DNA from 3 places in the Pseudoduganella sp. HUAS MS19 genome. Region 1 is predicted to be linked to each of the others. Evidence: riboswitches for the same ligand, from Rfam matches in the RefSeq annotation. Region 1 holds a riboswitch; each other region holds the start of a gene.
The links. A riboswitch is a leader RNA that binds a small molecule or an ion and turns the genes downstream of it on or off. The one in region 1 is predicted to bind cobalamin.
Positions count from the first base shown of each region.

Region 2: it holds a riboswitch for cobalamin, as region 1 does, so the genes downstream of both, ACWBU6_RS28130 (cobaltochelatase subunit CobN) here and ACWBU6_RS01630 (TonB-dependent receptor) in region 1, are expected to answer to the same signal.
Region 3: it holds a riboswitch for cobalamin, as region 1 does, so the genes downstream of both, ACWBU6_RS09500 (TonB-dependent receptor) here and ACWBU6_RS01630 (TonB-dependent receptor) in region 1, are expected to answer to the same signal.

Region 1 covers NZ_CM132133.1:344,128-351,228, forward strand. Annotated here, with positions in the region: gene cbiE (precorrin-6y C5,15-methyltransferase (decarboxylating) subunit CbiE) at 1-1,185, shown strand, start outside; gene cobI (precorrin-2 C(20)-methyltransferase) at 1,161-1,973, shown strand; gene ACWBU6_RS01605 (cobalamin biosynthesis central domain-containing protein) at 1,970-2,734, shown strand; gene ACWBU6_RS01610 (cobalamin biosynthesis protein) at 2,731-3,135, shown strand; gene cobJ (precorrin-3B C(17)-methyltransferase) at 3,132-4,133, shown strand; gene ACWBU6_RS01620 ((2Fe-2S) ferredoxin domain-containing protein) at 4,130-4,462, shown strand; gene bluB (5,6-dimethylbenzimidazole synthase) at 4,471-5,124, shown strand; cobalamin riboswitch at 5,127-5,353, shown strand; gene ACWBU6_RS01630 (TonB-dependent receptor) at 5,428-7,101, shown strand, end outside.
Region 2 covers NZ_CM132133.1:6,129,721-6,136,821, reverse strand. Annotated here, with positions in the region: gene recQ (DNA helicase RecQ) at 1-1,807, opposite strand, end outside; gene ACWBU6_RS28155 (undecaprenyl-diphosphate phosphatase) at 1,804-2,637, opposite strand; gene ACWBU6_RS28150 (MFS transporter) at 2,773-3,915, opposite strand; gene ACWBU6_RS28145 (YkgJ family cysteine cluster protein) at 3,966-4,226, opposite strand; gene ACWBU6_RS28140 (YkgJ family cysteine cluster protein) at 4,241-4,498, opposite strand; gene ACWBU6_RS28135 (hypothetical protein) at 4,523-4,828, opposite strand; cobalamin riboswitch at 4,980-5,196, shown strand; gene ACWBU6_RS28130 (cobaltochelatase subunit CobN) at 5,236-7,101, shown strand, end outside.
Region 3 covers NZ_CM132133.1:2,068,691-2,075,791, forward strand. Annotated here, with positions in the region: gene ACWBU6_RS09495 (M1 family metallopeptidase) at 1-1,210, opposite strand, end outside; cobalamin riboswitch at 1,258-1,453, shown strand; gene ACWBU6_RS09500 (TonB-dependent receptor) at 1,525-3,468, shown strand; gene ACWBU6_RS09505 (thiol:disulfide interchange protein DsbA/DsbL) at 3,585-4,241, shown strand; gene ACWBU6_RS09510 (hypothetical protein) at 4,245-4,556, shown strand; gene ACWBU6_RS09515 (MarR family winged helix-turn-helix transcriptional regulator) at 4,634-5,131, opposite strand; gene ACWBU6_RS09520 (hypothetical protein) at 5,429-5,743, shown strand; gene ACWBU6_RS09525 (TonB-dependent receptor) at 5,939-7,101, shown strand, end outside.

The DNA.
Region 1 (7,101 bases):
CTCGCATTGCTGAAAGCCGAGTTCAAGCCCGGCGCCATCTGCCACGACCTGACCGCGCGGCTGAAAGACGTGCCGGAATGGGTGCGGGCTGCACGGGCCGATAACCTGTGCTGCGTGGTACTGGCGACCGGCGACCCGTTGTGCCACGGCATCGCACCTTATCTCGCGCAACACCTGTGCGTGCAGGCGCTGGATATCCTGCCCAACCTGTCGACGTTGCAACTCGCTTGCGCCCGTATCGGCCTGGCCTGGCAGGATGCGCGCATCATATCGGTGCATGCGCGCGACGCCGGCGAATGGTCGCGCGGCAGCACGCCAGGTCACGGCCTGTACGCGCTGGCCCAGGCGCTGCGCCAGCATTCGCGCCTGCTGGTGCTGACCAGCCCTGACAACAGTCCTGACCGCATCGCCCGGCTGCTGATGGCGGAGGGGCTGGGCGACGATTTCCACATGGCCGTGGCGGAAAACCTGCTGCAGCCGGAAGAACGCGTGCTGGCCGAGCTCAGTCCACGCGAAGCTGCCGGCATGCGGTTCGCCGCACTCAATGTGGCGCTGCTGTGGCGCGTGACGCCAATGCCGCGACCTGTGCGCTTTGGCTTGGCCGACGCCGAGTTCACGCAGCGGCAGCCGGAGAAGGGGCTGATCACCAAGCAGGAGGTGCGCGCCGTCAGCCTGGCGCGGCTGCAATTGCGGGCCGACAGCGTAGTGTGGGATATCGGCGCCGGGTCCGGCTCGGTGGGTCTGGAAGCGGCACGCCTGTGCCCGCAGGGCCATGTTTTTGCCATTGAGAAGAACGAGGAAGACTGCGCCATCGCGGGCCGCAACCACGCAGAATTCGGCCTTGCCAACTACAGCCTGTACCACGCCAAAGCACCCGAAGGGCTGGATGCCTGGCCAGATCCGGACGCGGTCTTCATCGGCGGCTCGGGCGGCGAACTGGCCGGCTTGATTGCCGGCGTGCTGCGGCGCCTGCGCGCGAACGGCACGCTGGTGATGAATTTCGTGACGCTGGAGAACCTCGCCACCGCCACTGCGGCGCTTCAAGCGCTGGAGGGCGAAGGCGTGAGCTGGGACGTCCTGCAATTGCAGGCCGCCCGCAGCAAGCCGATCCTGCACATGCACCGCATGGCGGCGGAGAATCCGGTGTGGATTGTCTGCGCATGCCGCGTGGGAGGGCCGGCATGAGCGGCACCTTGTGGGGAATCTCCCTCGGTCCCGGCGATCCCGGCCTGATCACGCGCGCCGCCTGGGAAGCGCTGCAGCGGCGCGACGCGATCTGGGTCTACCCAGCACGCAGCGGCAAGACGCCAAGCTACGCGCTGGATATCGCGCTGCGCGCCGGCCTGCAACCGCCAGCCGGGCATGAACTGCTGCTGTTCCCCATGACGCACGACGGCGAAAAGCTCGCACGCGCCTGGCTGAAAGCCGCCCAAACCGTACTGCCCTGGCTGCGCGCCGGGCGCGACGTGTTGTTCCTGGTCGAAGGCGACGCCAGCACCTACGCCACCTTCGGCCACCTGGCGCGCACCGTGCGCACGCTGGACGAAGAAGTACCCGTCGAGATCATCGCCGGCGTGAATGCCTTTACCGCTGCCTGCGCCGAGGTGCCGGTACCCTTCGCGGAACAGGACGACACTGTCGCCATCATTCCTGCCGCCTATGGCGTAAGCGCCATCGACCGCCTCCTGCCGGATTTCGACACCCTGGTGCTGATGAAGGTGAAGCCCCTGCTCGATGAGCTGATCGACTGGCTTGAGCATAAAGGCTTGCTGGCCGGCGCCCACTTCATCGAACGGGTCGGCGCACCGGACGAGCGCCGCTTCAGCGCCAGCGAAATCCTTGCCTTGCGCGGCACCAGAGTCAGTTACCTCTCGCTGCTGATCCTCAAACACCCGCATCGCGTTCGCGGCGAACGAATCAAGGGCTGCCTCAAAAAGGCCGGCCCGCAACCAACCTCCCTGGAGACTGCATGAGCAGCTTAACAATTGTCGATACGGCCGCCCCGCGCCTTTGCCTGGTAGCCATCACGAAACATGGCGCGGCGCAGGCCGTGCGGCTGGCCGCAGACTTGCCCGGCGCAGACATCTGCACGTCCGCCAAGTTCGCAGCGCAGTTTGCCGGTGCGCCGAACAAGGTGCGCGCCTACGACGGCGCCCTGCGCGACGAGATCGGGCCGCTGTTTGAAGGCTACGACCAGATTGTCTTCTTCGTATCGCTGGGCGCCGTGGTGCGCCTGATCGCACCACACCTGCGCAGCAAGGACGAAGATCCCGGCGTGATTGTGGTGGACGACGCCGGCCAGTACGTCATCCCGGTGCTATCCGGCCACGTCGGCGGCGCCAATGAATGGAGCGAGCGCGTGGCTGACCTGCTGGGTGCGGCGCCAGTGCTGACTACCGCTTCGGACGTCGGCCGCACGATTCCCGTCGATATCCTTGGCCGCCACCTTGGCTGGCGCGTGGAAGCGCCGAAGATCAACATCACTCGGGTCTCGGCCCACGTGGTAAACGGCGAGCCGATCGCCTTCGTGCAGGAAGCGGGGAGCCCGGACTGGTGGACCCGTCCCACGCCGCTGCCGGACAACATCCACTTCTTCCAACGCTTCGACGACGTGCTTCTGGAGCGCTACACAGCATTGTTGTGGGTAACGCATGCCGAAGTACCCGAGGAGCGCTGGAACGCGTTGCGCGAACGCCTGGTTGTATACCGGCCGCCGCTGGAAGGGAAAGCGTGAGCACCTTCACTGTCGGCCTGGGCTGCGACCGGGGCGCCATGCTGCAAACGGTTCGTGACGCCGTGGCGGCTGCGCTGCGCGAAGCCGGCGCCCTGCCTGGACAGGTGATTACTGCCGCCAGCATTACCCTGAAGCGCGATGAAGCGGCATTGCTCGCCTTCGCGCAGGAAGCCGGCTGGCCGTTGCATTTTTATCCGCCGGAGCAGTTGGCCGCCGTTCCGGTCCCCAATCCCTCCGAAACGGTGCGCCGCTATACCGGCACGCCTTCGGTAAGCGAAGCGGCCGCGCTGCTCGCTGCCGGGCCAGGCACGCCAATGGCCGCACTAGTAGTCGAAAAATTCAAACTCCGGGGCGCCGACAACCGCAATGTCACCGTCTCGATCGCAAGGAAGAACCCATGAACGCTCCATTAGAACAACCTGCCGCCGCGGGCAAGATCATGCTGGTCGGGATCGGTCCCGGCAGCGTGGACCACATGACGCAGCGCGCCCGAGAGGCCATCGCCGAAGCCGACGTGGTAATCGGCTACGTCACCTATATCAAGCTGGTGGCCGACCTCATTGAAGGCAAGGAGATCATCCGCAAATCGATGACCGAGGAGCTCGATCGCGCCGTCAGCGCGCTGGAAGCGGCGCGCGCGGGCAAGAAAGTAGCGCTGATCTCCTCCGGCGACGCCGGCGTGTACGGCATGGCGGGCCCAACCTACGAGGTGCTGTTCCAATCCGGCTGGACGCCGGAAGACCCCGTGCACGTGGAAATCATTCCCGGCGCATCGGCCCTGAATAGCTGCGCCGCCCTGGTCGGCGCGCCGCTGACGCATGACTTCTGCGCAATTTCGCTCTCCGACCTGCTGACGCCCTGGCCGACCATAGCGCGCCGCCTGGATGCGGTAGCGATGGCGGACTTTGTGGTGGCCTTGTACAACCCGAAAAGCGGCCGCCGCACGCGCCAGATCCTCGAGGCCCAGCGCCTGTTCCTTCGCCATCGCCGCCCCGACACGCCGGTCGCCATCGTCAAGAGCGCCTATCGCCGCCGCGAGAATATCGTGTTCACCACGCTCGACTCCATGGCCGATGCCGATATCGGCATGCTCAGCACCGTCCTGATCGGCAACAGCAATACCTTCGTGCGCAACGGCCTGATGGTGACCCCGCGCGGCTACGCGAACAAATACGATATGGAGGAGGGCGGGGCGACCCGTGACGGCGAACGTGCAGGCCGTTCGCTGTCGACCGGCTTGCTGGGATGGCTGGATACCCTGCGTGCCGAGCGCGAAGCCGGCGCCAGCATCGACATGCTGGCAGCGCAGTACCGCTTGCCGGCTGACTACATTCAGGCCACCCTAGACGAACCATGGGAGACCGAAACAAGCAACGAAACGGAAGGGAGCGAGGCATGAGCGATACCCCGGTAAAACCTAAGATCGGCGCCTACCACCGCCACCTGCTGGTCTGCACCGGCCCGCGCTGCACCGCAGATGGCCAGTCGCAAATCCTGTTCGATAGCCTTGGCGACAAGTTCAAGGCTGCGGGCCTGAACGAGGGCGACCTACGCGTGAAGCGCAGCCGGGTAAGCTGCTTCGCCGCCTGCAAGGGCGGCCCGATCGTCTGCGTCCAGCCCGACGGCACCTGGTACTACAATGTCACTCCCGAGAATATGGACCGTATCATCGACCAGCACCTGTGCAATGGACAGGCAGTTGAGGAGATCGTGTTCCATCAACAGTGAGAGAAGAAGTGCAAAGCAGTTTTGACCAGGCAGCGATTGATGCCGTTTATCGCGTGATCGCCGAACGGCGCGACGTGCGCCATTTCGTGCAGGGTGCGGTTGATGAAGAAGTTCTCATGCGCCTGCTGGCCGCCGCCCACCAGGCGCCCAGCGTTGGCCTGATGCAGCCGTGGCGCTTCATCCGCATCCAGAGCACGGAACTGCGCGAGCAGATGTACAAACTGGTCGACGCAGAACGCCAGGCTACCGGCGCCGCCCTCGGCGATCGCAATGAAGAGTTCATGCGCCTGAAAGTCGAGGGTATCCGCGAGTGCGGCGAAGTGCTGGTGGCCGCCCTGATGGACCAGCGCGAAAAGCACATCTTCGGCCGCCGCACGCTGCCGGAGATGGACCTGGCATCGGTGGCCTGCGCCATCCAGAACATGTGGCTGGCCGCCCGCGCAGAAGGCCTGGGCATGGGCTGGGTATCGCTGTTCGACCCGGCAAAGCTTGCCGCCTTGCTGGGCATTCCGGAAGGCGGCAAGCCGGTAGCCATCATCTGCCTGGGCCACGTCGCCGGCTTCTATCCCAAGCCCATGCTGGAGCTGGAAGGATGGGCGACGCGCGGCAAACTGGCCGACCTGGTTTATACCGACAGGTGGCAGGATAACAACAGCGCATAGCGTATAATCGCCGCCGTTTGGTGCCTCGCGCGCGTTCAAGTGCGCAGTTAAACGGGAAACACATGGCCGCGCTGCTTCAGCCGGCAGGCCAGGGTGTGCTGCCCCCGCAACGGTAAGCAAGCGTCGTTCTTCAACGACAGGTCGTCTCCAACGCCACTGTGCGCAAGCATGGGAAGGCAAGACGGTCCGCCTTGCCAGCCCGGATACCGGCCAGACAGGTGGTGCGCGCATCGGCAACGATGCGCGCGCTGTTCGGTCGCGCTCACGGGGAGGTGGGCGGGATTGCCGATTCAATCATCCAACATGACTAGAAAATTGATCCCCGTGATCGCGGGGGCGTTGTGCGCTGTCGCGCAGGCACAAGAGCAGGAAACACCAGCAAGGGTGTACGTTGTTGGCCACCATTACGACAACGGCATTCGCACCTCCGACGCGGCGAGCGAAGGAACCATCACTGCAGCATTGATCGCCAACCGGCCAGCATTGCGGCCCGGCGAGATCCTGGAATTCGTTCCAGGCATGATCGTTACGCAGCATAGCGGCGACGGCAAGGCGAACCAGTACTACCTGCGCGGCTTCAACCTGGACCACGGCACGGACTTCGCCACCTTTGTCGACAGCATGCCGGTCAATATGCGCACGCATGGCCATGGCCAGGGCTATACGGACCTGAACTTCCTGATTCCCGAGTTGGTGAACAGGATCCGCTACCGCAAGGGTCCCTATTACGCGGACGAAGGCGATTTCGCATCTGCCGGGGCAGCGCATATGGGCCTGGCGGATAAGCTGAATGAAGGTTTTGCGTCGCTGACCGCCGGCGCGCATGCCTACCGCCGCGGCGTGGCCGCCAGTTCCACTGAAGTGGGTAATGGCAACCTGCTGTATGCACTGGATTTGGGCCACAACGATGGTCCCTGGCAGATGCCGGAAGCTTTCCACAAGGCGATTGGCGTGCTGCGCTACAGCTCCGGTACCAGCGCCAACCGTTTCAGCATAACCGGCATGGCATACAAGGCAGGCTGGCACGCAACCAGCCAAATTCCGCTGCGGGCAGTGCAGGACGGCCGGCTTGACGAATTCGGCGCCGCCAACCCCAGCGACGGCGGCCGTACCGCGCGCTACAGCCTTTCCACCGAGTGGCGCAAGCGCGCTGGCGACAACCTGACCGAAGCGAATGCCTACGTGGTGCGCAACGACCTTTCACTGTACAACGACGTCACTTACTTCCTCGACGATCCGGTCAATGGCGACCAGTTCCTGCAGACTGAACGCCGCAAGATGACTGGTTTCGGCCTTTCCCACACATGGTTCGGACAACTTGGCCAACGCTCGATGGAGAACAGCATCGGTGTGCAGGGCCGCTTTGACCGCATCGCGCCGCTGGGCTTGTATGCGACGACGCAGCAGCGCGTGCTGCATCCGATTGCCGAGTCGCGTGTGACCGAAGCGAGTGTGGCGGCATGGTTCCAGAACACCATCCAGTGGACGCCATGGCTGCGCTCCATCGCCGGCGTGCGCTATGACCGCTACCGCTTCGACGTCGCCAGCTCCATCGCGGAAAATTCCGGCAAAGTGAACGACAATATCGCGTCGCCCAAGCTCTCCCTGGTGCTGGGCCCATGGAACAAGACAGAGTTCTTCGTGAACTACGGCGAAGGTTTCCATAGCAACGATGCGCGCGGCACCACTGCCCGTTTATCGCCGCGCGAACGCGAGCCTGTGGATCCCGTCACGCCACTGGTGAAAACGCGCGGCGCGGAACTGGGCGCTCGCAGCGAGATCGTGCCCGGCCTGCAAAGTTCGATCGCGTTGTGGCGGCTGCGCTCCGGCTCCGAACTGGTGTTCTCCGGCGATGCGGGCGACACAGCGCCGAGCCGTGCCAGCAAGCGTTCCGGTATCGAATGGAACAACCACTATGCAGCGACCAAACATCTGCTGCTGGACTTCGACCTGGCGTATTCCCGCGCGCGCTATACC
Region 2 (7,101 bases), 630 kb from region 1:
CGATCTCGTCGCCGTAGGAAACCAGCTTCTTTTCGCCCACGCCGGAAATGCCGCGCATCTCGCCCAGCGAAGCCGGGCGCACCTTGGCGATTTCACGCAGGGTAGCGTCGTTGAAGATCACGTAGGCCGGCACGCCGTGTTCGCGCGCTGCGCCCATGCGCCATGAGCGCAGGCGGTCGAAGATGCGCTGCTCGTTGCCATCCAGGCTGGTTTCCTCGTAGCCCTTCGGCGCCGAACTGCGTTTCTGCCTGACCGGTTTCTGGTACTGGCGCAGTTGTACTTTCTGGCCGCCCTTCAGCACCGGGCGCGCGGCGTCGGTCAGTTTGAGCGAGCTGAACTGTTCGTGGTCGACAGTGACCAGGCCCAGTGCGATGACCTGGCGCAGGATGGCGCGCCATTCCTGTTCGCTGCGGTCGGCGCCGATGCCGAACACGGACAGCTTGTCGTGGTGCCAGGTCTGGATGCGTTCCGATTCGGCGCCGCGCAGCACATCGATCACATGGCCGGCCGCAAAGCGCTGGTCGCAACGGTAGATGGCAGACAGCAGTTTCTGCACCGGCACCGTGCCGTCGAAGGACACCGGCGGAATCAGGCAGGTATCGCAATTGCCGCATGGCGTGGCAGGCTCGCCGAAGTATTCCAGCAGGCGCACGCGGCGGCAGCTCAGGGTCTCGCACAGGCCCAGCATGGAATCGAGCTTGGTCGAGAGCACGCGCTTGAAATTCTCGTCCGCTTCCGACTCGTCGATCATGCGCCGCTGCAGCACCACGTCCTGCAGGCCGTAGGACATCCAGGCGCTGGCGGGCATGCCGTCGCGGCCGGCGCGGCCGGTTTCCTGGTAATAGCCTTCGATCGATTTCGGCAGGTCGAGGTGGCAGACGAAACGCACGTCCGGCTTGTCGATGCCCATGCCAAAAGCAATGGTCGCCACCATCACGATGTTTTCTTCGCGCAGGAAGCGCGCCTGGTTGTCGGCGCGCACCGTATGCTCCATGCCGGCGTGGTAGGCCATGGCGCGCACGCCGTGCTCGTTGAGGAATTCCGCCGTCTCTTCGACCTTCTTGCGCGACAGGCAGTAGACGATGCCGCAGTCGCCCGCATGTTCGGCAGTGATGAAGTCCAGCAGCTGCTTGCGGCCGTTGGTCTTCTCGACGATCTGGTAGCGGATGTTCGGGCGGTCGAAGGACGACACGAATTGCGCGGCGTCGGTCAGCGCCAGGCGGTGGATGATCTCGGCGCGGGTCTGCTGGTCGGCGGTGGCGGTCAGCGCAATGCGCGGCACGTTGGGGAATTGCTCGTGCAGCACCGACAGCTTGATGTATTCCGGGCGGAAGTCATGGCCCCATTGCGACACGCAATGCGCTTCGTCGATGGCGAACAGGGCGATCTGCGAATCCTGCAGCAGGTCGAAGCAGCGCTGCGTCAGCAGGCGCTCCGGCGCCACGTAGAGCAGGTCGATCTGGCCGGTGCGCACCAGGCGCTCGATGCGCGCCGCTTCCTCGTAGGTCTGGGTGGAATTGAGGAAGGCCGCGCGCACGCCCACTTCGGCCAGTGCGTCGACCTGGTCCTGCATCAGCGCGATCAGGGGCGACACCACCACGCCCACGCCGTCGCGCAGCATGGCCGGGATCTGGTAGCACAGCGACTTGCCGCCGCCGGTGGGCATCAGCACCAGGGCATCGCCGCCGTTGCCGACATGCTCGACAATCTGCCCCTGCTGGCCGCGGAAGGCAGGGTAGCCGAATACGGTCTGCAGCAGGTGCAGCGCGCGCTGGCTGGTGTCTGGCTGGTCCATCTTGTCGGTCATTCGTGCCAGGTGACCACGCCCGTGTAGGCGGTGACCAGGACTACCACGCCAAATACGATGCGGTACCAGGCGAAGAAGGTGAAGCCGTGGGTGCTGACGTAGCGCAGCAACCAGCGCACGCACAGGAAGGCCGAGACGAAGGCCGATACGGTGCCGACGGTGAATACCGGCAGGTCGGCTGCCGACAGCAGTGCGCGCTCCTTCCACAGCGAATAGAAGGTGGCCGAGAGCAGGGTCGGGATGGCAAGGAAGAAGGAAAACTCGGTTGCCGCCTTGCGCGACAGGCCCACCAGCAGGCCGCCGATGATGGTGGCGCCGGAACGGCTGGTGCCGGGGATCAGGGCGAACGCCTGGGCGCAGCCGACTTTCAGTGCGTCGCCGATACTCATGTCGTCGACGGTCTGCACGCGCACGGTGACCGGGTGCAGGCGGGCGCGGCGCTCCACCCACAGGATGACGACGCCGCCGACGATGAAGGCCAGCGCCACCGGGGCCGGATGGAACAGGACGGCCTGGATGCTTTCGCTGAACAGATAGGCCAGCACGCCGGCCGGGACGAAGCCGACCAGCACGTTCAGCGCGAAACGCTGAGCCTTGCGCTCGTGAAAGATGCCGGCCAACACCTCGCCGATCTTGCGGCGGTATTCCCAGATCACGGCCAGCATGGCGCCCCCCTGGATCACGATTTCGAACACTTTCATCTTCTCGCCCGTGAAGTCGAGCAGGCTGCCCGCCAGGATCAGGTGGCCGGTGGAAGAAATCGGCAGGAATTCTGTGAATCCTTCGACCAGACCCATGATCAGGGCCTTCAGCAGGAGAACGATATCCATTGTGATTTTGTTAAGTGAATCGATGGGAGGACGCGGGCGGCATGCTGCGCGGGCACGAAGCTTACCATGAGCGTCCTCCGGCGACGCACATAATCCAAGGTTAGCCCCGTTGCCCGGGCGCCGGTTTGCGCTGCATCAGGAGTGGACCCGCACCAGGCGGCTGCTGGCGGCCACCAGCAACAGCGCGCCGCCAAGCACGGAAAAGGCCAGGTTCAGGCTGGACAGGTGGGCCACGAAACCGATCAGGGCCGGGCCGGCCAGGATGCCGGCGTAGCCGATGGTGGTGATGGCGGCAATGGCCAGGCTGGCCGGCATGGCGCGCTGGTTGCCGGCGGCAGTAAACAGGATGGGCACGATGTTCGAGGCGCCCAGGCCGACCAGCACGAAGCCGGCCAGCGCCACGGCCGGCGTCGGCGCGGCCACTGCCGTGAAGAAACCGGCGGCGGCGCACAGGCCGCCTGCCAGCAGCACGCGGCGGCCGCCGCAGCGGGCCACGACGCGGTCGCCGGTCAGGCGGCCCACCGTCATGGCGATGGCAAAGGCGGCGTAGCCGAGGCCGGCGCGACCTTCTTCCAGGCCGCGTTCGGCGCTCAGGAACACGGCGCTCCAGTCCAGCATGGCGCCTTCGGCCAGGAAGACGATGAAGCACAGGGCGCCGATGAAGATCACGGCGCCATGCGGCATGACAAAGCCTGGCGCGTCGCCTGCGCCCGCTTCCGGCTGGTGCAGCAAGTCGGGCGCGGCGCGCCACAGCAGGAGCACGATCAGCGCCGCGATGGCCAGGCAGGCGCCCAGCGGCCCGCTGCCAAGCCACAGCAGCAGCGCCATGCCGCCTGCGCCGGCAAAGCCGCCCAGGCTGAACATGCCGTGGAAGCCCGACATCAGGGCGCCGCCGCTGGCCTTTTCGACCATCACCGCCTGCACGTTCATGGCCACGTCCATGGTGCCCAGCGCAGCACCAAACACGAACAGCACCAGCCCGAGCAGGATGGGGGTCGGCGCCAGCGCCAGGCCGGGCAGGGCCAGGCAGACCGCCAGCGCCGACCACAGCACCACCTTGCGGCAGCCAAAACGCGCCGCCAGCGCGCCGGTCAGCGGCATTGCCAGCAGCGAGCCGAGGCCGAGGCACAGCAGCAGCAGGCCGAGCGGGCCTTCCGCCAGCTGCAGGCGCTCCTTGGCATAGGGCACCAGCGGCGCCCAGGCGGACATGGCCAGGCCCGCCGTCAGGAAAGCCAGGCGGGTGGAGCGGCGGTGGCGGTGGTCGATGGTTTGGTTCATGGCTGAACATTCTAGCCGGGAATCGTTTCCAATGCCGGCGGCAGGCGTGTTCAGGGTGCGGTGGCCAGTTCGAGCGCACTGAGCCAGTGCATGGCCTGGCTGCGCGTTTCGCCGCACATCTCGGCCGAGGGCTGCAGGCCGGCGCAGAACGCCGGGCGCTCAGGCTGGCCGAAAATCTTGCAGCGTGCATCGTCTCCCAGTTGCACGCAACGCACCCCGGCCGGTTTGCCGTGCGGCATACCGGGAATCGGGGAAGTGATCGAGGGCGCCGTGCAGCAGGCGCCGCAGGCTGGGCGGCATTGGAAACTCATGATGGGGCGATATTTTACCGCGTCGGCCACCCCAGCCAGCGCATGGCCTGCTCGCGCGACTCGCCGCACACCGCTTCGTCGGCGCTGAATTGAACGCACACGAGGGGGCGTTCGGGCAAGCCATACAGCTTGCAGCGCCTGTGTGAATCGAGCTGGATGCAGGGCACGCCGGCCGGCTTGCCATCTGGCATGCCGGGGATCGGGCTGGAGATTGCGGGCGCCGTACAACAGGCGCCGCAGTGTGGACGGCACGGGATCGGGGTGCGGTTCACAGCCGTGTTTGCGGCGCTGCCTTGCTAGTGGATAACGTGGTGCGTGCGGCTGCCGAAGGCTTTCAGGGCATCGGACAGCGACACTTCGATCTGGCCCAGGTGGGCATCGGCCAGCACCCAAGGTTCGCCGTCCGCGGCATGGCGTTTGGCCACTTCGCGTTCGACCATGGCCGCCATGCGCTCGTGCAGCACTTGCTGGTAGCGCGGCGAATCCGGATTCCCAGCCTGGGCACGGGCATACATATCCGCCCCTTCCCACAGTTCCTGGATGCGCTCATCCCCAAGTCCGGAGGCGGCTGCCAGGACTTGTAATGTTGTCTTGTTATGCATTTTTACTCTCCCAGACACGTTCTTTGACGCGTACTTAGCAGTAAATACCTAATTCTCACGAATTACCAATCATTTCGCAGAAGTGGATCTTTATAACAACAGTCGTTATTTTTCTGGCTAGATTGTCCGCCCAGCGCCGTCTGCTAGAATGGCGCACGTTTATGTGATTGGTGCCTTCCTGCAAGCCTGCCGGGAGGTGAAACGGGAAGCCGGTGCCGCGCGGGATTGCCATCTTGCGCCAGTCCGGCGCAGCCCCCGCTGCTGTAAGCCGGACGAAACTGGCCAACGCCACTGTGCATCGCACGGGAAGGCCAGGCCAGCGGAGGATGAAGGCGAGCCAGAAGACCGGCCAGTCACCTTGATTGTGCGAAGCCCGGGGTGTGGTTTTGCGTGCTCGGAAATCCGCTGTGCCTACCATTACCTTTGCCCGGACCATCGCAGTCCTGCTTTGTGCATTCGCTTGCATGCCTGCCAATGCCGCCGTGCTGTTTGCCGTCGTCACCGAACGCGCTGCGCCTGTCGCCATCGAGGCGGCGCACCGCCACCTGGCGGCCCATCCGCGCGACCGCATCGTCCTGCGCACTGCGGCGCAGTGGATGGCGGCCGACGACAAGCAGGCCGCCCAGTGGCTGGCGCAGGCCGACAGCATCCTGGCGGTAGCGCTGTTTGGCGACCCGGCGCGGCGCCTGAAGGAAGCCTTGCCGCGCCACGCCCGTGCGCCAGCGACAGTGCTGGCCATGAACGGCGAGGCCACGCTCAGCCTGCTGTCGCGCGGGCGGCACGGCAACCTGCAAGGATTTTCGCCGGAAACGCTGCGCCAGCTGTCGACCGAGCAGCCGCCGCAAGCAGCGCTGCAGGCGGCCAGGGCGCGCCCCGCAGCGGCCCAGTGGCTGGCAGCCCGCCAGCTATGGCAAGCCGGTGGCCGCGACAACACGGCGGCCTTGTTCGCCCACTTGCTCGACCCGTCCGCCGCCCTGGCCGAACCGCTGCCGGAACCGGCACTGCGCCTGCGCGCCGGCCAGCGCGAACTGCACGATGCGGCAGCGTGGGGCAGGGCGGCGCAACTGGGCCTGCAGGCCCGCCCCACGGTGGTCGTGCTGGACCTGTCGAACATGGACGGCGCGGTGCCGGATGCCGTGTGCCGCCGGATCGAGCGCAACGGCCAGCAATGCGTGCAGGTGCTGCCGCGCTGGGGCGGCGCTTCGCGCGAGGCCCTGGAGCGCTTGCCGGAACTGATTGCGCCCGCCGTGCCGGCCGCCATGGTGGTGCTGCAGGACTTCGTCGTGGGTGCCGCCGAAGGACGCGAGGCCGTCAGCGGCGCGTTCAAGAAGCTCGACATTCCCTTGTTCAAGGCGATCCGCCTGTCCGACCGCACCGCCATGCAATGGCGCCTGTCGCCGGACGGCCTGCCGCCCGATTCGGTGCAGTACCGGGTGGCGCTGCCGGAGCTGCAGGGCATCGGCCAGCCTGTCGTGGTGGCCGCGCTGGGCGAGCCGCAGCGCGACAAGCTGACCGGCATCGAGAACCGCCCGCCGGTAGTGCTGGCGGCGGAAACGGAACGCCTGGCCGCACGCGTCGACCGCTGGCTGGCGCTGCGTGCCAAGCCGAACCGCGACAAGCGCGTGGCGCTGGTCTACTACAACCACCCGCCGGGCCGGCAGAACATCGGCGCCGACAACCTCGACGTGCCGGCTTCGCTGTTCGACATGCTGCACGCACTGAAGGACGCCGGCTACGCGGTCGGCGCATTGCCGGACTCGCCGCAAGCGCTGCTCGAGCGCATCATGGCGCACGGCGTCAACTTGCCGGAAGACCGCGGCGCCTTGCGCGAGCTGGCGCCTTCCGTGAACAGCGTCAGCGCAGCCGATTACGCGAAGTGGTTCGCGACGCTGCCGCCGCGCGTACGGGGCGAAATGAGCAATGGCCTGCTGGGGCGCCTGCATGCCGACGTGCTGGAAGCGGAAGCTGCCGGCGAATGGGTGCTGGGCCGCAAGCAGGCCGAAGTCGTGATCAAGGAATTGCAGCACCTGGTGGAAGGCGCCGGCCATCCGCAGCGCCAGGCGGCGATCCGCGACCTGGCCGCGCTGGCCGATGGCTATGCGGGCTGCCTGCAGGCCAGGGCGGCGCGCCGCTGTGCTGCGCTGGAGCCCTTGCGCCGCCGCGTGGCCGCCTACGGCATCGAAGGCCTGAAGGGCTGGGGCGCGGCGCCCGGCAAGATCATGGTCGAGGGCGGCAAGCTGCTGGTGCCGGGACTGGTGTTCGGCAACGTGTTC
Region 3 (7,101 bases), 1.7 Mb from region 1:
TGCCGTAAAAATAACCGTGGCCGAACTCGTGGATCGTGACGAAATCGAGCTCGAAAGCGCTCAAGGTGCCGGGCGTGAGGTCCTTGTAAGCATCGGCAGTGAAGAAGGTCGGGTATTCCATGCCGGCCGCTTCGCGCGCATTGTAGGGAGGGATGACCACGGTGACCGTCTTGTAAGGGTAGGGGCCGAGCGTTTTCGAGAAGTAGTCCAGCGAATCCCTGGCGGCTTTCAGCACCGGCGCGGCGTTCGATGCGTATTCCGGCGGGAACAGCACGGTGATCTTTACCTGCGGGCTGCCCGCGCCGGTCCAGGTGCCGGTCAATGGCCTGGCGGTGCGGCTGTCCGCAGTCCAGGCAAAATCGTGCACGTCGCCTTGTACGAAGTGGTGGGTCAGCTTGCCGTCCTTTTCGGCCGGCGGGCCTTGCAGCTCGCCGGTGGCGCCCACGGTATAGCCTTTAGGTACGGTCAGTTTGACGTCGTAGCTGCCGAAGTCGGCATAGAACTCCGACTCGGCATGGAACTCGTGCGCATTCCAGCGTGCCTGCGTGGCGCCGCGCTCACCGGGCAATTCAAGGACGGCGATCTTGGGGAACCATTGCGCCACCAGGTGGAAGGTGCCGAAGTAGCCGGTGCGCGATACCACGCGCGGCAACTGGTCGAAAAAGCTGATGTCGAGCGTGGTGCTGGCGCCGGGCGCGACCGGCTGCGGCAGGTCCATGCGCACCACGGTGCGGTCGGTGGCGGGGCCGCCATCGGGCTGCACGAACTGCCACGCTACCTTGGCCCCGTTCTGCTGCACGCTGCGCAACGCGATGTAGCCCCATTCGCCGTCACTGGTATCGACGCCGGAGCGCAAGCCGGCGCCGCTCTTGCGCTGCTCGGTGAAGTAGGTGCTGCCGGGATTCTGGAAGGCGTTCAGGTACAGGTGCATGTACACGCTGCGTACCGGATTGCTGCTGCGGTTGCGCCAGGTCAGGCGCTGCTTGCCATCGATGGTGTGCTTGACGGGATCGAGGCTGGCCTCGATCTTGTAGTCAACCACGCGGTCCGACAGCGTGGCTTCCTGGCCGGTGCGCATGCCGCCCCACGCACCGGGGGCGCTGGGCGCGGTGACTGCGGCGGCGTTGCGCGGCGCCGTCGGTATCTCGGCTTGCGGTGCGGCGGCGCCGGCCAGCAGTGCGATGGCCGCGAGCGCGATGAAAGTACGCATGAGTCCCTCATAACAATTTGGCAACGCGTCACTATAGCCTAAGCAGCGTATAATGTGGGCGCCTTGGTGCCCGCCTCCTGTTCATGGAGGCAGTTAAACGGGAAACGCAATGTGCTGCCCCCGCAACGGTACGCAAGCGCCGTCCTCATGACGGCAGGCCGCGCCAGATAACCACTGCAGCTGCAGGAAGGTGGAACGGTCAGTCTTGCCAGCCCGGATACCGGCCAGGGAGGTGGAAGCGCACCCGCACAGGGATCGTCTTCCGTGGATTCCGGCTGCGGGGAGGCAGGCGGAAAATACTCATTCAAAAAGTCATGACCTTCATCACCTCGCGCTGCGCGCTTGCCGCAGCTGTTGCCCTGTGCTTTGCCGCAGCGGCCCAAGCCCAATCCAACACCGTTGTCGTTTCCGGTTCCCGCTTTGCCAGCGATCCATCGCTGCTGCCGATCGGCGCCACCACCATTACCGCGGCAGATATTCGCCGCGCCGGCGTATCCGACGTCAGCCAGGCGATCCGCAAGATCGGCGGCGTATACGGCCGCCAGAGCCTGACCGGCAGCCCCGACTTCGGCCTCGACCTGCGCGGCTTTGGCGCCAACAGCGACCAGAACGTGGTGATCGTGCTGGATGGCGTGCGCCTGAACGAGAACGAGCTGTCCAGTGCGACCCTGTCCACCATCCCGATCGATATGGTGGAGCGTATCGATATCATGCGCGGCGGCGCCAGCGTGCTGTATGGTGAAGGCGCGACCGGCGGCGTGATCCAGATCACCACCAGGCGCCCGCAGGCCGGTGCCCGCAGCGGCAATATGTTCACTGAGCTGGGCCAGTTCGACAGCGGCGAAGTGCGCGCCAGCGTGGTGCAGGGCTTCGACGATTTCGCCTTTGATGCTTCGGCCGGCCACCAGCGCTCCGACAACTATCGCGACAACAACGAGTTCAAGCAGTCGCGCTTCAACGGCGGCGTCAAGTTCCACACAGGCGTTGGCAGCTTCTCGCTGCGCGCCGATATCGCGCGCCAGGACCAGCGCTTCGCCGGCAGCCTGACGGAAGCGCAATTCAACGCCAACCCGCGCCAGACCCTGACCCCGAACGATTTCGGCAAGCTCGATAGCGAGCGCTACACAGCCGCCTGGGAACGCAAGATCGGCGCCTTCGACCTGGCGGCCGAGCTGTCGCACCGCAAGAAGGAAGCCAAAGCCACCTATTTCACCATGTTTGGCGTTTCCAGTTCGGCCTACGACACCGAGCAGACCCAGTTCTCGCCGCGCGTGCGCCACCTGGGCCAGTTCAACGGCGTGCTGAACGAACTGGTTGCCGGCTTTGACTTCGGCCGCTGGAACCGCGTCACCACTGCAACCTTCTCGGCCGCCGACGCCAAGCAGAAGAGCAAGGCCTTCTACGTGCGCGACGAGATGAAATTCACCGGTCGGCAACAGTTCCGCCTGTCCGCCGGTGTGCGCCGCGAACTGTTCGACAAGGACTCGGTCGATCCGATGCCATTCACCAGCGCCACGTACAGCGTCAAGCAAGCCAACAACGCCTGGGAAGTGCAGGGCAGCATGCTGGCCGCGCCAGGCCTGACCGCCTGGGCCAAGCTGGGCCAGAGCTACCGCGTTGCCAACTCCGACGAGAACGGCTTCACCCCGCAAGCCAACAAGCCGCTGGAAACCCAGAGCTCGCACGATGCTGAAATCGGCCTCGGTTACGCGCGGGGCGCCTTCAAGGCCGACGCGCGCATCTTCCGCCACAACCTGGACAACGAGATCTACTACGATCCGACCGCAGGCATGTTCGGCGCCAACACCAACCTGGCCCCGACCCAGCGCAAGGGCTTTGAACTGGACGGCAGCTACCGCTTCGCTCCGGCATGGCAGGTGCAGGGCCACTACCAGCAAGTGGAGGCCGAGTTCCGCTCCGGCCCTAACGCCGGGCGCGAGCTGGCGCTGGTACCGAAGAACATCCTGACCGTGCGCCTGGCATGGCTGCCTTCCGACGGCCAGAGCGCCGACATTGGCGTGCAGCGCGTGGGTAAGCAGCGTTATGGTGGCGACTTTGACAATAGCTGCGACGCCCGCATGCCGGCATATACCGTGGTCGATGGCCGCTACGCGCGCAGATTCGGCCAATGGGAGCTGGCGCTGACCGCGCTGAACATGTTCGACAAGGAGCACTTCAGCCAGGCGTTCAGCTGCCGCGCAGGCATTTATCCGAACAGCGGCCGCCAACTGAAAGTTTCGGCGCGCTACGACTTCTAAGCGCTTAAAGCTGGCTTAAAACCGCCCCGTTGGCGCCAATTTGGCCCACGGGGCTGATCACAGCGCGCAAAAAATGGTAATCTCGCGGCGTTTACCACTTACCCGTAAGGATGACCATGCGTTTGCTGCGACTGCTGATTGCTTCTGCCGCCCTGATGTTTACCGCCGCCGGCGCCTACGCCGCCGAGCCGAAACAAGGCGTTGACTATACGGTCCTTGACACCCCGGTGCGCACTGAAGCCCAGGGTAAAAAGGTCGAGGTGGTCGAGTTCTTCATGTACACCTGCCCGCACTGCAACGCGCTTGAGCCGCGCATCGCCGCCTGGGTCAAGCAGAACGCCGACAAGGTCCACTTCCGCCGCATTCACTTCGCCCGCGGCGAAAAGGACCCGCTGGCACGCGCATACGTGACCCTGGAAGCCATGGGCGCCACCGATGCCGCCAGCCAGAAGCTGTTCCATGCCATCCACGTTGAGCGCAAGCGCCTGATGCGTGAGGAAGACGTGACTGCCGTGGTGGTCAGCGCCGGCATCGACAAGGCCAAATATGAAAGCGTCTACAAATCCTTCAGCGTCGAGTCTAAAATGAAGCGCATGGAGAGTACCGTTGCCCAGTACAAGGTGGACAGCGCGCCGACCCTGGTGGTCGATGGCCGTTACGTGACCTCCCCGACCATGGCCGGCCGCCCGAATCAGCCGGAAGAGCAGTCCCAGGCCGCGGCGCTGGCGGTTGTCGACTACCTGGTCGCCAAGGTTGCAGCAAGCAAGAAGTAAGACATGGACGAACGTGAAGAAGGGGTGATGCGAGCATTCCGGGAATCGGCCCCTGACGAGGCCGGCCTGGTGCAGCGCACCTGGGTCAATCATCTGGCCTGGACGCTGGTTATCCTGCTGTCCGGGCTGGCGTTCTGGCTCGTCCTGGCGCTGGTGAATGCGGAAAACCAGCGCAATGCGCTGGCCAGCAAACAATGCCGCGACCAAGTCTTCAAGGAAGAGATCGACCGCCAGTGCATGCTGAGCGTGCAGTCGCGCGAGCACTGGTGGCAGCACCTGTACTACGCCATGAAACACACCAAGCCACAGAAATGAAAGTCGGGGTCAGCTCCGGCAATCGGACATTTTGCGAAGCAAAATGTCCGATTGCCGGAGCTGACCCCGACTTTTAATTAAGCGGTTACATCCAGGTTTGCGAGCTGGCGCTTGAACAGCTGTTCTTGTACGCGGATGTCGTCGCCGTTGTAGCCGTCGTAGGCGCGGGTGGTGCGCGACCAGACTTCCGGCATCACCTGTTCGATCAGGTTGCGGCCGGCGTCGGTCAGGGTAATCATCACGCAGCGGCGGTCGCCCGGGCGGTTGCCACGGGTGATCAGGCCTTGCGCTTCCAGGTCGTTGCAAACCCGGGTCAGGTTGGCCGGCTTTTCCATGCAGGCTTCGCCCAGGTTGGAAGCGGTCGAAGTCTCATTCTCCGACCCATACAGCACCGCCAGCACCATATAGCTGGCATCGACCAGGTCATACTTGCGCAGCACCGAATTCGCCAGATCCTTCATGCGCTTCTGGACGTGATAGGTCATGCGCAGCAGGCGTACCAGGTCTTCCGGGAATTCCGGGATGCGAGTATGAATGTTTTTCAGGCGCTTATTGGTTGCGTCAAAACTACTCATTCTGCAGGCACTCCTGTGCAATTTGTTCAAGCCTGAATTGTACTAGTGTTGACCTAAGGTAAATGCCTTTTTGATCTGTATCAAACGCGAAACGTAAGCTTCGGGTAAGCATAGGTTCCGTCTTTTTTGAAAGTTACATCTTGGGAAAACCTTATACATAAAGGGGAAATTTGGTACAAATGGCATGCTGCCGAAGATGTTTCAGGTTTATTGCCGATGTAACATAGTGTTGGCATCTTCCAACACTGCGCCGCCCGGACCCCGAATTCGTTAAATTATTGGAAACGGGAGGACACCATGTCAGGAACCAGTACCCTCGACCCGGACAATATGCCAGTCCAGCCCGACCGCGAAGTCGGCAAGGGCCATGGCACCGGGGCGCTCGGCCCCAGCGATTCGTCCGATTCCGGCAGCGACCTGCAAGGCGCGCGTCCGCCAGGCCCCGGCGACACCGAACTCGACAGCGATTCCGATGCCCAGGGCACCGGCGAGCGCGCCAGTGTCGGCCGCGACACCCCGGCCCCGGATGGCGGCGATATCGATGTCGACCATGTCGAATCGCTGCCCGACGCCAAACGCCAGGAACACGAGGACGTTGAACGCGGCAGCTGACAGCTGTTGCGGCAAGGATACAAGGCGCCCCGGCCCGGGTTGCGCGAGGGAGCGCACGGGCCTGCTTTCCCCCTAGGGCGTCCGCCCGCTTGATATCAAAACCGGTATTAAAGTCGGACAAGAATTAATTGGATTGCATTGCGCCTGATCCCCTACATTCGGTTTCAACAAAAACCAACCGAGGGGAGACAGCACATGCAGTACCGCTTTGACTTGAAAACCACCGTTTCCTGCATGCTGGCCACCGGCCTGTTGAGCAGCGCATCGGTCTGGGCGCAGGAAGCCGCCCAGGACAACCCGAACGTGGTCCAGGTGACCGGCGTGCGCAAAGCCGCACAGAGCGCGCAAAACATCAAGCGCAATGCCGATGACGTGGTCGATTCCATCGTCGCCGAGGAAGCCGGCAAGTTCCCGGACAAGAACGTGGCCGAGGTGCTGGGCCGCGTCTCGGGCGTGCAGATCCGCCGCGAATTCGGCGAAGCCAGCTCCGTCATCGTGCGCGGCCTGCCTGGCCTGGTGACCCTGCTGAACGGCCGCGAAGTGTACACCTCCAACAACCGCAACCTGTACCTGGCCGATATCCCGACCACCATGCTGCAGCGTATCGACGTCTACAAGTCGCAGAGCGCCGACATGGTGGAGGGCGGTACCGCCGGCGTGATCGACGTGCGCACTTCGCGCCCATTCGACTTCAAGGGCTTCACTGCCAATGTGAACACCCGCGTTGAGCACCGCGACAAATCCAAGACCGACGATCCGCAGCTTTCCGGCATGCTGTCCAACCGCTGGAAAACCGGCATCGGCGAAATCGGCGTGCTGGCCGGCCTGTCTTACCAGAAGGGCAATTACCACGACGAGGTGACCTGGAATTCGCCGCCGGACAAAACCGTCACCACCGACCCCGGTATCACCGGTCCGTATGACCTGGGCCACGTCAACTACCAGGGTGAGCGCAAACGCTGGGCCGGCAACTGGGCGGTGCAATGGCGCCCATCGCGCGACGTGGAAGTATATGCCGAAGGCTGGTCGACCCGCATCGACCACGACGCCGAACGCCAGTTCTTCCTCGGGAACCAGGGCTGGTTCGCACAGCCATGGACTGCGACTGGCGATATCGACTGGGGCGGCGGCATCCGCACCAATCCGCAATACACCCTGATTCCGGGCACCAGCCAGGTCGATACGATCAATGCCAGCAAACCGGCCGGCAACTACCACATCTTCACCCTGAGCTCGAACCAGGCGCCGCGCGACGATTCCGAAGGCCACCAGGGCGCCATCGGCGCACGCTGGAACGTCTCGCCAGACCTGCGCGTGAGCACCGAACTGGCGCGCACCACCAGCCGCTGGAAGCAGGA